DNA from 2 places in the Paenibacillus tritici genome. Region 2 is predicted to be linked to the other one. Evidence: riboswitches for the same ligand, from Rfam matches in the RefSeq annotation. Region 2 holds a riboswitch; the other holds the start of a gene.
The links. A riboswitch is a leader RNA that binds a small molecule or an ion and turns the genes downstream of it on or off. The one in region 2 is predicted to bind cyclic di-GMP.

Region 1 (5,499 bases), 170 kb from region 2:
TACCTGCCAAAGGACGCTTAGGGTTCTGGGAGTATCCTGTTCTTGAAGAGGAGGATTGACTCCGCCCCGTGTCACAGGGAATAATAATTTTCATCAAAATCCGTGGTTAGCTGGTATAATTGGGATATTCGGCGGGAAATCTTCCTATATATAAGGATAGCGGGCTCTGTGGCGGTAAGCCGCTGAAGCCGGAGCAGAAATGCCGGGAAGGAGCGTATGCATAATAGATGGGTAGCCTTCTTATTGCATGGCTTTGTATGCTTTGTTTGTTTATTGTGTTTAAGGATCAGGTAAGTCGTAGGATTCTGTATCCTGTAGCTTTTGCGGTTATTTGTGGTACGTTAGGGTACTGGACGGTGTTAATGTAATTGGCATCCGGGGTTCGCTCGATTCAAAAGTCCTGCCGCTTGCGGCAGGACTTCTTTGGCTACCAAATTGCAATCCTCTTCTCCATCCCCAGGTAGCTGCGCATATGCAGGGTGGCTTGGGCGGCAATCACATCATCCAGCAGCAGCATCCGCTCATGATAACCCCTGCAGACGAATTTGGCTTCCACCCCAATCTCCAGCCGCTGCTGTTCATAGACCCTCAGACCACGGGCCCGCATCCCGGCACGGACCTCCCGCAGATCGGCAGTTGCGGCATGGACGGCACTCTGAATCACCTCCAGATAAGGCGCGGGCGTGCGCAGCTCGGATGACATCACGGAAGCATCGCGTTCAAAGGCGGATATAATAAGCGGCAGCAAAATATAGGATTTGACCAGCAGGTTGTCCTGGCTCTCTGCTCTCTGCATCCCTCTCAACCCCTTGGCAAGAACATATATTCGCATTGTAACTCAAAGTGCAAAGAATAATCAACGAAATTTATAAACTCAGGCTAACTATGTGACATAATTCACAATAAAATATAAAGAATTATTTTATATTAAAATTGAAATAATAAAGATTAAAAAATCAGTTCAAAGGAGAATGGCAATGAGTCATGAAGGAAGTCTCCGCCGCGGTTTGGTATTCGGGTTCATTCTAAGTGTTCCTCTATGGGTGTCGATCATTGGCTGGGTTCAACTGCTGGGGGTTGCTTAAACGGGTGTTGTCCATAATTGGGTGACACCTGTTTTTTGGGTTTATAGTAATCCATAAATAGGTAATATTACATACCGAAAGGAATAGACTGTAATTATATATACAAATAGAATGATAAATAGGACATATGTATCAAATTTTAATAATAAAAATTAATATAATTATAGAGGATAAGCTACAAGTACTGCGGTTAGGGTCTGATTTCTTGGATTTTTTCGGCAGGCGCAGAAAAGGGTAGTGAGGCCTTAGCCCTTGGGGGACAAGGGGTTGGAGAGAATTATTTTCGAGGGAGTAGCTAAAAATATATTGGAAAAGGATTGACAATAGGACTGGAGACCGGATAAACTGAAATTAGTACAAAAGTAACAAATGTCATAGACTCAACAACGATAATACATAAGCAACTATCAATTTCATATCGAAATCATGTACAAACGCAAACCGTTTCGAAAGAGCGGGACGCAAAGTCAGGAATCTACCGCCCCTTAAGTTGAGGCTAAGGTCGTCCGGCCGCCGTGAAGCTAACCCTTCTTGGCGGTCTTTTTTTGTTATAGTTATGCGGCAGATTCATAGAATAGTTAATAGTTAAATAGGAGGTGTGGACTATTGAGAACTAGAGTGCGGAGAACAGCCGCTGTCTTTCTGGCGGGCATCATGACCTTATCTAGCGCCTTTTCTTGGGGGACGGAGGTAAGGGCAGCTTCGGGTGTGCCTTATAACCCTACAGCGGTTTTGGGAGTTGCAGGCAATTTTAATGCTTTTCTATTCGGAGATTTCGCACAAGGTAATGATCAGATTGAAGGCCGCCTGGCAGCAGCGGGGGATATTACTCTCTCCGGTGGGTACGGAGTGGCCAGGGCATACAGGAATTCAACACCTACGGATGTTCTCGTCGCCGGCAGGAAATTTACACATTCGGGCAGCGGAGAAATCTACGGAAACGTGGTCTATGGGGACAGCATTTCAGCCAATGAGCCTAGCGTTAACATCAAGGGCACGAAGAAGCAGGGCAGCCCGATTGATTTTGCAGCAGAGAGGCAGTATCTGATCTCGCGTTCCGCAGAATACGGGGCATTGTCCAGTACCAATGAGGTTGGTAATAATCATTACGGAGGACTTACCATCAATGCACCGGACCGCTTCAATGTGGTTCATCTGGATGCTGCCACGCTGGCAACTACAAATCATATTCAATTTAACATTGCCGGGAATGCCACATTGATTATTAATATAAGCGGATCTACAGTCAATGTGCCAAGCTTTGCAATGAATAACGGCAGAGCAAGCCAGGTATTATTCAATTTCTACGAAGCGACAAAGGTGGATATCGCGTATACATCCTTTTTTGGGACGATACTCGCTCCTAACGCGGATGTCCATTATTCCGGAGCGGAGCTGTACGGGACTCTAATTGCACAATCTTTTAGCGGCGGAGTAGAGCTGCACCTTGGAATGTACGAGGGAGAGGGACCGCCGCCGAGTCCAACGCCGACAGTAACGCCAACGCCTAGCCCAACACCGACGGTAACACCGACACCGACAGTGAAGCCAACACCGACGGTAACACCGACACCAACAGTGAAACCTACGCCGACGGTAACACCGACACCAACAGTGAAGCCTACGCCGACGGTAACACCGACACCAACAGTGAAGCCTACGCCGACAGTAAAACCGTCACCGACACCTAAGTGCACCCCGACGCCAATACCGACGGTGAAGCCAACGCCAACGCCTACGGTGAAGCCGACGCCGACACCAACAGTGAAGCCGACGCCGACGGTGAAGCCGACGCCAACACCGACAGTGAAGCCAACGCCAACACCGACAGTGAAGCCGACGCCAACGCCGACGGTGAAGCCGACGCCAACACCGACAGTGAAACCGACGCCAACGCCGACGGTGAAGCCAACGCCAACACCGACGGTGAAGCCAACGCCAACACCGACAGTGAAGCCAACGCCAACGGCAGTACCAACACCGACGCCGACGGCAGTGTCAACACCGACACCAACGGCAGTACCAACACCGACGCCGACGGCAGTGTCAACACCGACACCAACGGCAGTACCAACACCGACGCCGACGGCAGTGTCAACACCGACACCAACGGCAGTACCAACACCGACGCCGACGGCAGCACCAACGCCAACACCGACTGCCGAGCCGACACCAACACCGACGGTAGAGCCAACACCGACACCAACGGAAGCGCCGACACCGACGCCGACGGCAGTACCAACACTGACGCCGACGCCAACGCCGACGGAAGAGCCAACACCAACGCCGACGGCAGTACCAACACCAACGCCAACGGCAGTGTCAACACCGACACCAACGGCAGTACCAACACCGACGCCAACGGCAGTACCAACACCAACGCCGACGGTAGAGCCGACACCAACACCAACGGCAGCACCGACACCAGAGCCGACGGTAGAGCCGACACCAACACCGACGGCAACACCGACACCAACGGAAGAGCCAACACCGACGCCAACGGCAGTACCAACACCGACGCCGACACCAGAGCCGACACCAACACCGACGGCAGCACCGACACCAACGCCGACGGTAGAGCCAACACCAACGGCAGAGCCAACACCGACGCCAACGGCAGTACCAACACCAACGCCAACGGTAGAGCCAACACCAACGGCAGCACCGACACCAGAGCCGACACCAACACCGACGGCAGCACCGACACCAACGCCGACGGTAGAGCCAACACCAACGGCAGAGCCAACACCGACGCCAACGGCAGTACCAACACCAACGCCAACGGTAGAGCCAACGCCGACGGCAGTACCGACACCAACACCGACGGTAGAGCCAACACCGACGCCGACGGTAGAGCCAACACCGACGCCAACGACAGAGCCAACGCCGACACCAGATCCAACATCGACGCCAACGCCGACACCAGACCCAACATCGACGCCAACGCCGACACCAGATCCAACATCGACGCCAACGCCGACACCAGATCCAACATCGACGCCAACGCCGACACCAGATCCAACATCGACGCCAACGCCGACACCAGATCCAACGTCGACGCCAACGCCGACACCAGATCCAACGTCGACACCAACGCCGACACCAGATCCAACACCGACGCCAACGCCGACACCAGATCCAACATCAGCATCGACACCAGCACCTACATCGCCGCCATTTAGTTTCCCTCCAGTGCCAACGCCGACTCCGATTATCGGATTCATCGTAAGCAATGATGTGGCTATTGATGAGGTGGCTATTGATGAAGATCCACTGCCGCTAGGACCTGTAGCAACTCCAGCAGCAACGCTGGCACCAACACCAGCGCCGACACCGGCTGTAGCGGTTGCTCCAGTAGCCGCGACACCGGAGCCAACTCCGTCAGCGGTACCGGCGGATGTAATCATTGTTGATGAGGAAGTTCCTCTAGGCGGTGTGCCTGCGGATGGAGTTCTGCCGAAGACAGGTGAATCCAGCCCTGCGCCATATTATTTTGCCGGTTTAGCACTTGCCGGTCTGGGCTTGATTCTTAGAAGAACCGCCAGAAACGGCAAACGCAAGTGAGTGATCCGTACTGAGATTAATACAAAGCAATGACCCAGTATTTTGACAAGAGCTGCTTTGGGAGAGGACGTTCTCCTGGAAGCAGCTCTTTGCTGTTGTTTAGGAGATTTTAATTTTCGTCTGTGTGCGAAAACAAACATGTTTCAAGGCACAACTCCAGCATGAAAATGTGCAGCGCGCCTAAAAACAGAACGTCGTCTGTTCATCTATTTAACAAATTTTAATCGGAAAACCGAACACAATTGGACTGTGAGCGCCGCGTAGGCCGAATGTAATCGAAAAAACGAATACAACATGCTGGCGAGAAGGTGAGTAGGCAAATGTATGTGGAAAACCGAATCCAATAGGATACAGAGAAAAGCCAGCCTGCTATAGGGAGCGGACAGCGGCTAATAGGTGGATTTTGTCCAACTGCTGATGAATAAATTAACCCCGGCGGGACAGCAGATGGATAAACAGCACTTAAATCATCTCAAGTCAGTAAAAATGGGCCAAACTAACAATAGCAGATGCTGTTTTTCCACTTGCTTGCCTGTAAACGTTAGAAATGGATGAATTAAAGTACGTTTGTCCACTTGTTTGTCGGAAGAGCTTGAAGAGCTTTGAAGAGCCTTGAAGAGTCTTATAGAGTAAGGGGGATTTGCTGAGTATGTGGGGAGGGAAGACTTGCGGGGGCTGCGGGCTGTATTTTTAGTTAACTTCATCCCGTGCTATACTAGGCTCAAATTAATCATAAGCAAGAGATCACATTCCCGAAATGGAGTGTTTGCTTACTGAAGGGGGAACGTTAATGTGGATGCTTTACCTGCTCGCGGTTCTGATTGTGGCTGCCGGAGGTGTGGGATATGCC
Region 2 (5,499 bases):
GGAAAAGCCAGCCGCTTAACGTATCGGCAAGATATATCAAGCTCACGGTTACGTCTCCGGGCTTCACCCTCAATGAAATGGCATTCTATGAGCAGGGGGCACCGAAGGTTCCTCTGACCATAGCAAATGTTGTACCGGATACGGGAGCAGCTGCCAAAAGAGGAACACCGGCCAATCTGTTCGACGAGCAGTCGGTCATTCCGGACAACTCCAATTTCATGAACAGCACGTACTTTGATGAGATCTATCATGCCCGGACGGCGTATGAACATTACCATGGTATTGTTCCTTATGAGAATACACACCCGCCGCTCGGCAAGCTGCTGATTGGAGTTGGGATGGAGCTGTTTGGCGTCAACCCGTTCGGCTGGCGGGTGATAGGGACCTTGTTCGGGATTGCCATGCTGCCGCTGATCTATATCATGGCTATGCGGCTGTTCCGTAAGACTACCTATGCTGCACTGGCCGCCGGACTGTTCGCCCTGGACTTCATGCATTTCACCCAGACGCGAATATCCACCATTGATGTCTACGGCGTATTCTTCATTATGCTGATGTTCTACTTCATGCAGCGTTATTACACGATGAACTTCTATCGTGTGCCGCTGCGGACAACGCTGGTTCCGCTGTTCTGGTCCGGCCTGTTCTTCGGAATCGGGGTAGCCTCTAAATGGATCGTTCTATACGGAGGCGCGGGACTGGCCATTATGCTGGCGTTGGTGCTGTTTGAACGCTACAGAGAATACAAGGCAGCGGGGCGTCTGCTGGCGGAAGGCAAGCTGACCGGGCAGGAGCTCAAAGCCGCCTGCCGGACAGCGGATCAATCCTTCTGGAAGAATACGGTGATCACTCTGGCCAGCTGTATCTTATTCTTCGTGATCATCCCGGGAATCATATATAGTCTCTCCTTTGTGCCGGCACTTTCTGCTTCAGCAGAAGGCTTCACGATAAAGGGGCTGATTGATGCCCAGAAGAATATGTACAACTACCACAGCCAGCTTGTAGCGACACACCCGTTCGCGTCCTCCTGGTGGGAGTGGCCGTTCATGAAACGTCCGGTATGGTTCTTCAGCGGCGGTGAAGGCTTGGCAGAAGGCAAAGCGAGCAGCATAGTAACTATGGGCAACCCGCTCATCTGGTGGACCGGAATCTTCGCTATGCTGGCAGCCGTATGGTTTACCTTGAAGCGCAGGGACAAGAGCCTGTACATGATCTGGATTGGTTTCTTCTCGCAATATGTACCCTGGATGCTTGTGCCGCGTGAGACCTTCCTGTACCATTATTTTGCAATGGTGCCGTTTATGATTCTTTCTACTGTATACATCCTGAAGCTGCTTGACGGCAAATTCCAGGGTGCCAAATATCTGCGGTACGCCTATGTTGCGGCCGCCGCCATCCTGTTCGTTATGTTCTATCCGGTGCTATCCGGAATGCAGGTTAACAGCAGTTATATCATTACTGTACTGCGCTGGTTCCCTTCCTGGGTATTCTAGGTTTCTTAGGAAGGGGGCTTCAAGAACCGGCTCATCAAGGAAGCTGTGGCTTACAATTAATTTTAGGAGGAACCCAGGTGAAAGCCAGATACAGTGTAATAGTCCCCATGTTCAATGAGGAAGAAGTCATTCAAGTAACCTACGAGCGGCTCAAAAAAGTAATGGATGATTGCGGTGATTCCTATGAGCTCGTGTTCGTCAATGACGGTAGCCGGGACCGTACGGCTGAGATTATGCGCGGAATCAGTAATGCGGACGAGCATGTCAAGCTGATTAACTTCTCCCGTAATTTCGGCCATCAGGTGGCGATTACCGCCGGTATGGATTATGCTGAAGGTCAGGCGGTTGTGGTAATTGATGCAGATCTTCAGGACCCGCCTGAGGTTATCCTGCAGATGATCGCCAAGTGGAAGGAAGGCTATGAGGTGGTCTATGCCAAGCGGCTGAAGCGCCACGGAGAGACCTTCTTCAAGAAAATAACCGCCAAAATCTTTTACCGCCTGCTCAGCAGTATGACCAGTGTGGAGATTCCTACGGATACCGGGGACTTCCGGCTGATCGACCGTAAAGTCTGTGATGTGCTGCGCGGCCTGAAGGAGAAGAACCGTTATGTGCGGGGACTTGTGAGCTGGGTAGGCTTCCGTCAGACCATGGTGGAATATGTGCGGGAGGAACGCTATGCCGGAGAGACGAAATATCCGCTGAAGAAAATGATCCGGTTTGCGCTCGACGGAATCACCTCGTTCTCACACAAGCCGCTCAAAATCGCTTCATATATCGGATTCTTTCTGTCCTTCTCCAGCTTCATCTACCTGTTCCTGGTATTGTTTCAGAAGGTCTTCACCTCCTGGACTGTACCGGGATGGGCGTCCATCGTCGGAGTGAACCTGCTCTTTAACGGCATAGTACTGATGCTGCTGGGCGTAATCGGCGAGTATATCGGCCGGATCTATGATGAATCGAAGGACAGACCGCTCTATATCGTGAGCGAGACCCGAGGGTATCCCGACGCGGAGATAGAAGATACGCGGAAGGCAAGCGATTATGCAAAATAAGGCCTGGAGCGCAGGCATCATCCAGTTTCTGAAGTTCAATGCGGTGGGCCTGCTCAACACGTTGATTGATTTTGCGATATTTACACTGCTGCATTCCATAGGGATGGTGAACACTCCTGCGCAGATTATTTCCTACAGCGCCGGTACCGCCAACAGCTTTTTCTGGAATAAGAAGGTTACCTTCCGTGACCGGGACAGAGGGAATGCCGGCCGCTTTGACCGGATGCAGCTGGTGAGGTTTATCGTGCTGAATCTGCTGGTGCTGGGCATTTCGGTGGTGCTGATTCATCTATTGACGGACAGATTGGGAGTCCAGGTGCTGATGGCCAAAGTGCTGGTAACGTTCATTACAGTGATTATTAATTTCTTCGGAAGCCGTAAGTGGGTATTCTGATGAAGGTATAACACAAGGCTAAGCTTATATTCTATATTATGGAGGCGATTGTCATGCGGAAGTTATCCTATCTGATTATACTTGCTGGGGTTCTGATTATGCTCTATCCCAAAGGAAGCGAGTGGTACAATGACCGTCAGCAGCAGAAGCTGCTGGAAGAGGCTGAACAGGCCTACAGTGAAATCGTTCCTTCAGCTACGGCCCCTGCCGGCACGGATCTTAGCAAGCCTTATGCGGAGGTGACCCAGCTGCTGGCTGAAGAATCGGCTGCCGAAGAGCCGGTGCCCTCTGCCACCCCTGACATTGAAGTCGGAGGTAAGATAACCGCCATTATTGAAATCGACAAGATTGATCTGAAGCTGCCTGTCCTGGAGGGTGCCACCAAGAATAATATGAAGCATGCTGCAGCGCATATGAAGGAGACGGCTCCAATCGGCGCGGTGGGCAATGCAGCTATTGCGGCACATAGATCCAGAACTGCAGGGAGATTGTTTAACAGGCTGAATGAAGTCGGCGAGGGGGATACCATTACCATTATTACAAGCGGCCACGAATACAAGTATGTAGTCTATGGTGTATCCATTGTTGAGCCGACCGATGTATCTGTGCTGAAGGGGAAGGATGATGATAAAATTCTAACCCTCATTACCTGTGATCCGCTCGTAGATCCGACCCATAGGCTTATCATCCATGCGAAATTAACCTGACTCTCATAGGATAAGGCGGAGAAAAGGTAGAGAAACATAAAATTTTAGCATATTTTTGTAGTAATCTAGCAATTTAGGTCTTGATAATAGATAGAGATATGGTAAGATATAACTATCAAAGCTAATACACGATAAACGGCAAACCTATCGAAAGGTAGGGACGCAAAGCTACAGGGCCTTCCCGTCATGGATGGCAGCCAGTTACCGAATGAAGAGGCTTTTTTTGTTTGTTCATAATCGGAATCTCTTGTTTTATGGTGGAAGATTGGACAGATAAAGCTTATACGATAACGGCAAACCTATCGAAAGGTAGGGACGCAAAGCTAAAGGGCCTTCCCGTCAGGATGGCAGCCAGCTACCGAAAGGGGTTTTATCCAATGAAAAAGGTTTATTTAATGTTGGTTACACTTTTTGTAATTGTCACTTCCGTGCAGACAGGCACTGCTCAGGCTGCTAACGCCGATGCAAGCTGGTTGAATGTAGGACAGCTGGATCAGGGAGTTATCGGAGTTTCGTACGAGGTTCCTAAGGACAAGAAGATGAAGCTCATGATCACCAAGGATAACAACAGCTACACTTACAACTTATACACTTCCAAGCCGAACGAGACCTTCCCGCTGCAACAAGGAAATGGTTCATATAAGATTTCCGTACTGGAGAACACGATTGGCAACAAATACAAAGTTCTATCTTCCGAAACCGTATCCCTCTCCATGAGTAATGCTAATGCCGTATATTTGAGCTCCGTACAGAATGTGAAGTGGAGTTCTTCCGATAAATCCGTTCAAAAAGCAGCACAGCTTACAAAGGGTCTGACATCAGACGGAGATAAAGTTAAAGCCATCTATAACTACATCGTAGCCAATGTGAAATATGATTACTCCCTGGCTAATAGTGTTACAACCGATTATATTCCGAACAACGATAATACACTGGCTACTAATAAAGGGATCTGCTACGATTATGCATCCTTGTTTGCCACTATGCTTCGCAGCGAAGGTATTCCAACCAAACTGGTTATGGGGAATACAAGCTATGTAACCTCGTACCATGCTTGGAACGAAGTGTTCCTGGACGGCAAATGGGTAACGATTGATACTACAGTGGATGCCGGTCTTGGTAAGAACAGTGCTTCAACAGGTCTGATCAAAGCAGCTAGCAAATATACTGCAGCGAAATTCTACTAAGAATAGACGCTGTAATCTAATAGTATCTTCAGAGAACACCCCGCTTAGACATTGAGCGGGGTTTTTGTTTGAGATAAAGGTTGCTTTTTCATAGAGAGATAGGTTATTATAAATAAGCGTTGTTGGAGCGGTGCGGATTTAGAGAAATTACTTGAATAAGTCATTTCAAAATAAAGCTTGCATTACTCGAACGAACGTGATATATTATAAGAGTTGCTGGTGACGCGGTAAGCGGCGCTGACAACGAGCTTGATCTTTGAAAACTGAACAACGAGTGAGTATCGGAAATCACGAAAGTGAATTCCAAAAAGAGAATGTAAATTCTCGTCAGATGTTTCAAAATGAGCAATCGCTCTTTCTAAATACCAATTTGGAGAGTTTGATCCTGGCTCAGGACGAACGCTGGCGGCATGCCTAATACATGCAAGTCGAGCGGAGTTATGAAGGAGCTTGCTCCGGATTAACTTAGCGGCGGACGGGTGAGTAACACGTAGGCAACCTGCCCTCAAGACTGGGATAACTACCGGAAACGGTAGCTAATACCGGATAATTTCTTTCCTCTCCTGAAGAGAGAATGAAAGGCGGAGCAATCTGCCGCTTGGGGATGGGCCTGCGGCGCATTAGCTAGTTGGTGGGGTAACGGCTCACCAAGGCGACGATGCG

Region 1: linked by a shared signal. The riboswitch ahead of KDC22_RS02460 (choice-of-anchor A family protein) and the one ahead of KDC22_RS03210 (transglutaminase-like domain-containing protein) in region 2 are both predicted to bind cyclic di-GMP.

The regions. Positions count from the first base shown of each region.
Region 1 is NZ_CP073365.1:555,182-560,680, forward strand. Features, by position in the region: gene KDC22_RS02450 (ASCH domain-containing protein) at 1-59, shown strand, start outside; gene KDC22_RS02455 (YhjD family protein) at 428-796, opposite strand; cyclic di-GMP riboswitch class I at 1,511-1,603, shown strand; gene KDC22_RS02460 (choice-of-anchor A family protein) at 1,692-4,649, shown strand; gene KDC22_RS02465 (alpha/beta hydrolase) at 5,446-5,499, shown strand, end outside.
Region 2 is NZ_CP073365.1:720,865-726,363, forward strand. Features, by position in the region: gene KDC22_RS03190 (glycosyltransferase family 39 protein) at 1-1,493, shown strand, start outside; gene KDC22_RS03195 (glycosyltransferase family 2 protein) at 1,571-2,548, shown strand; gene KDC22_RS03200 (GtrA family protein) at 2,538-2,942, shown strand; gene KDC22_RS03205 (class D sortase) at 2,996-3,649, shown strand; cyclic di-GMP riboswitch class I at 3,777-3,858, shown strand; cyclic di-GMP riboswitch class I at 3,932-4,012, shown strand; gene KDC22_RS03210 (transglutaminase-like domain-containing protein) at 4,027-4,836, shown strand; rRNA gene KDC22_RS03215 (16S ribosomal RNA) at 5,204-5,499, shown strand, end outside.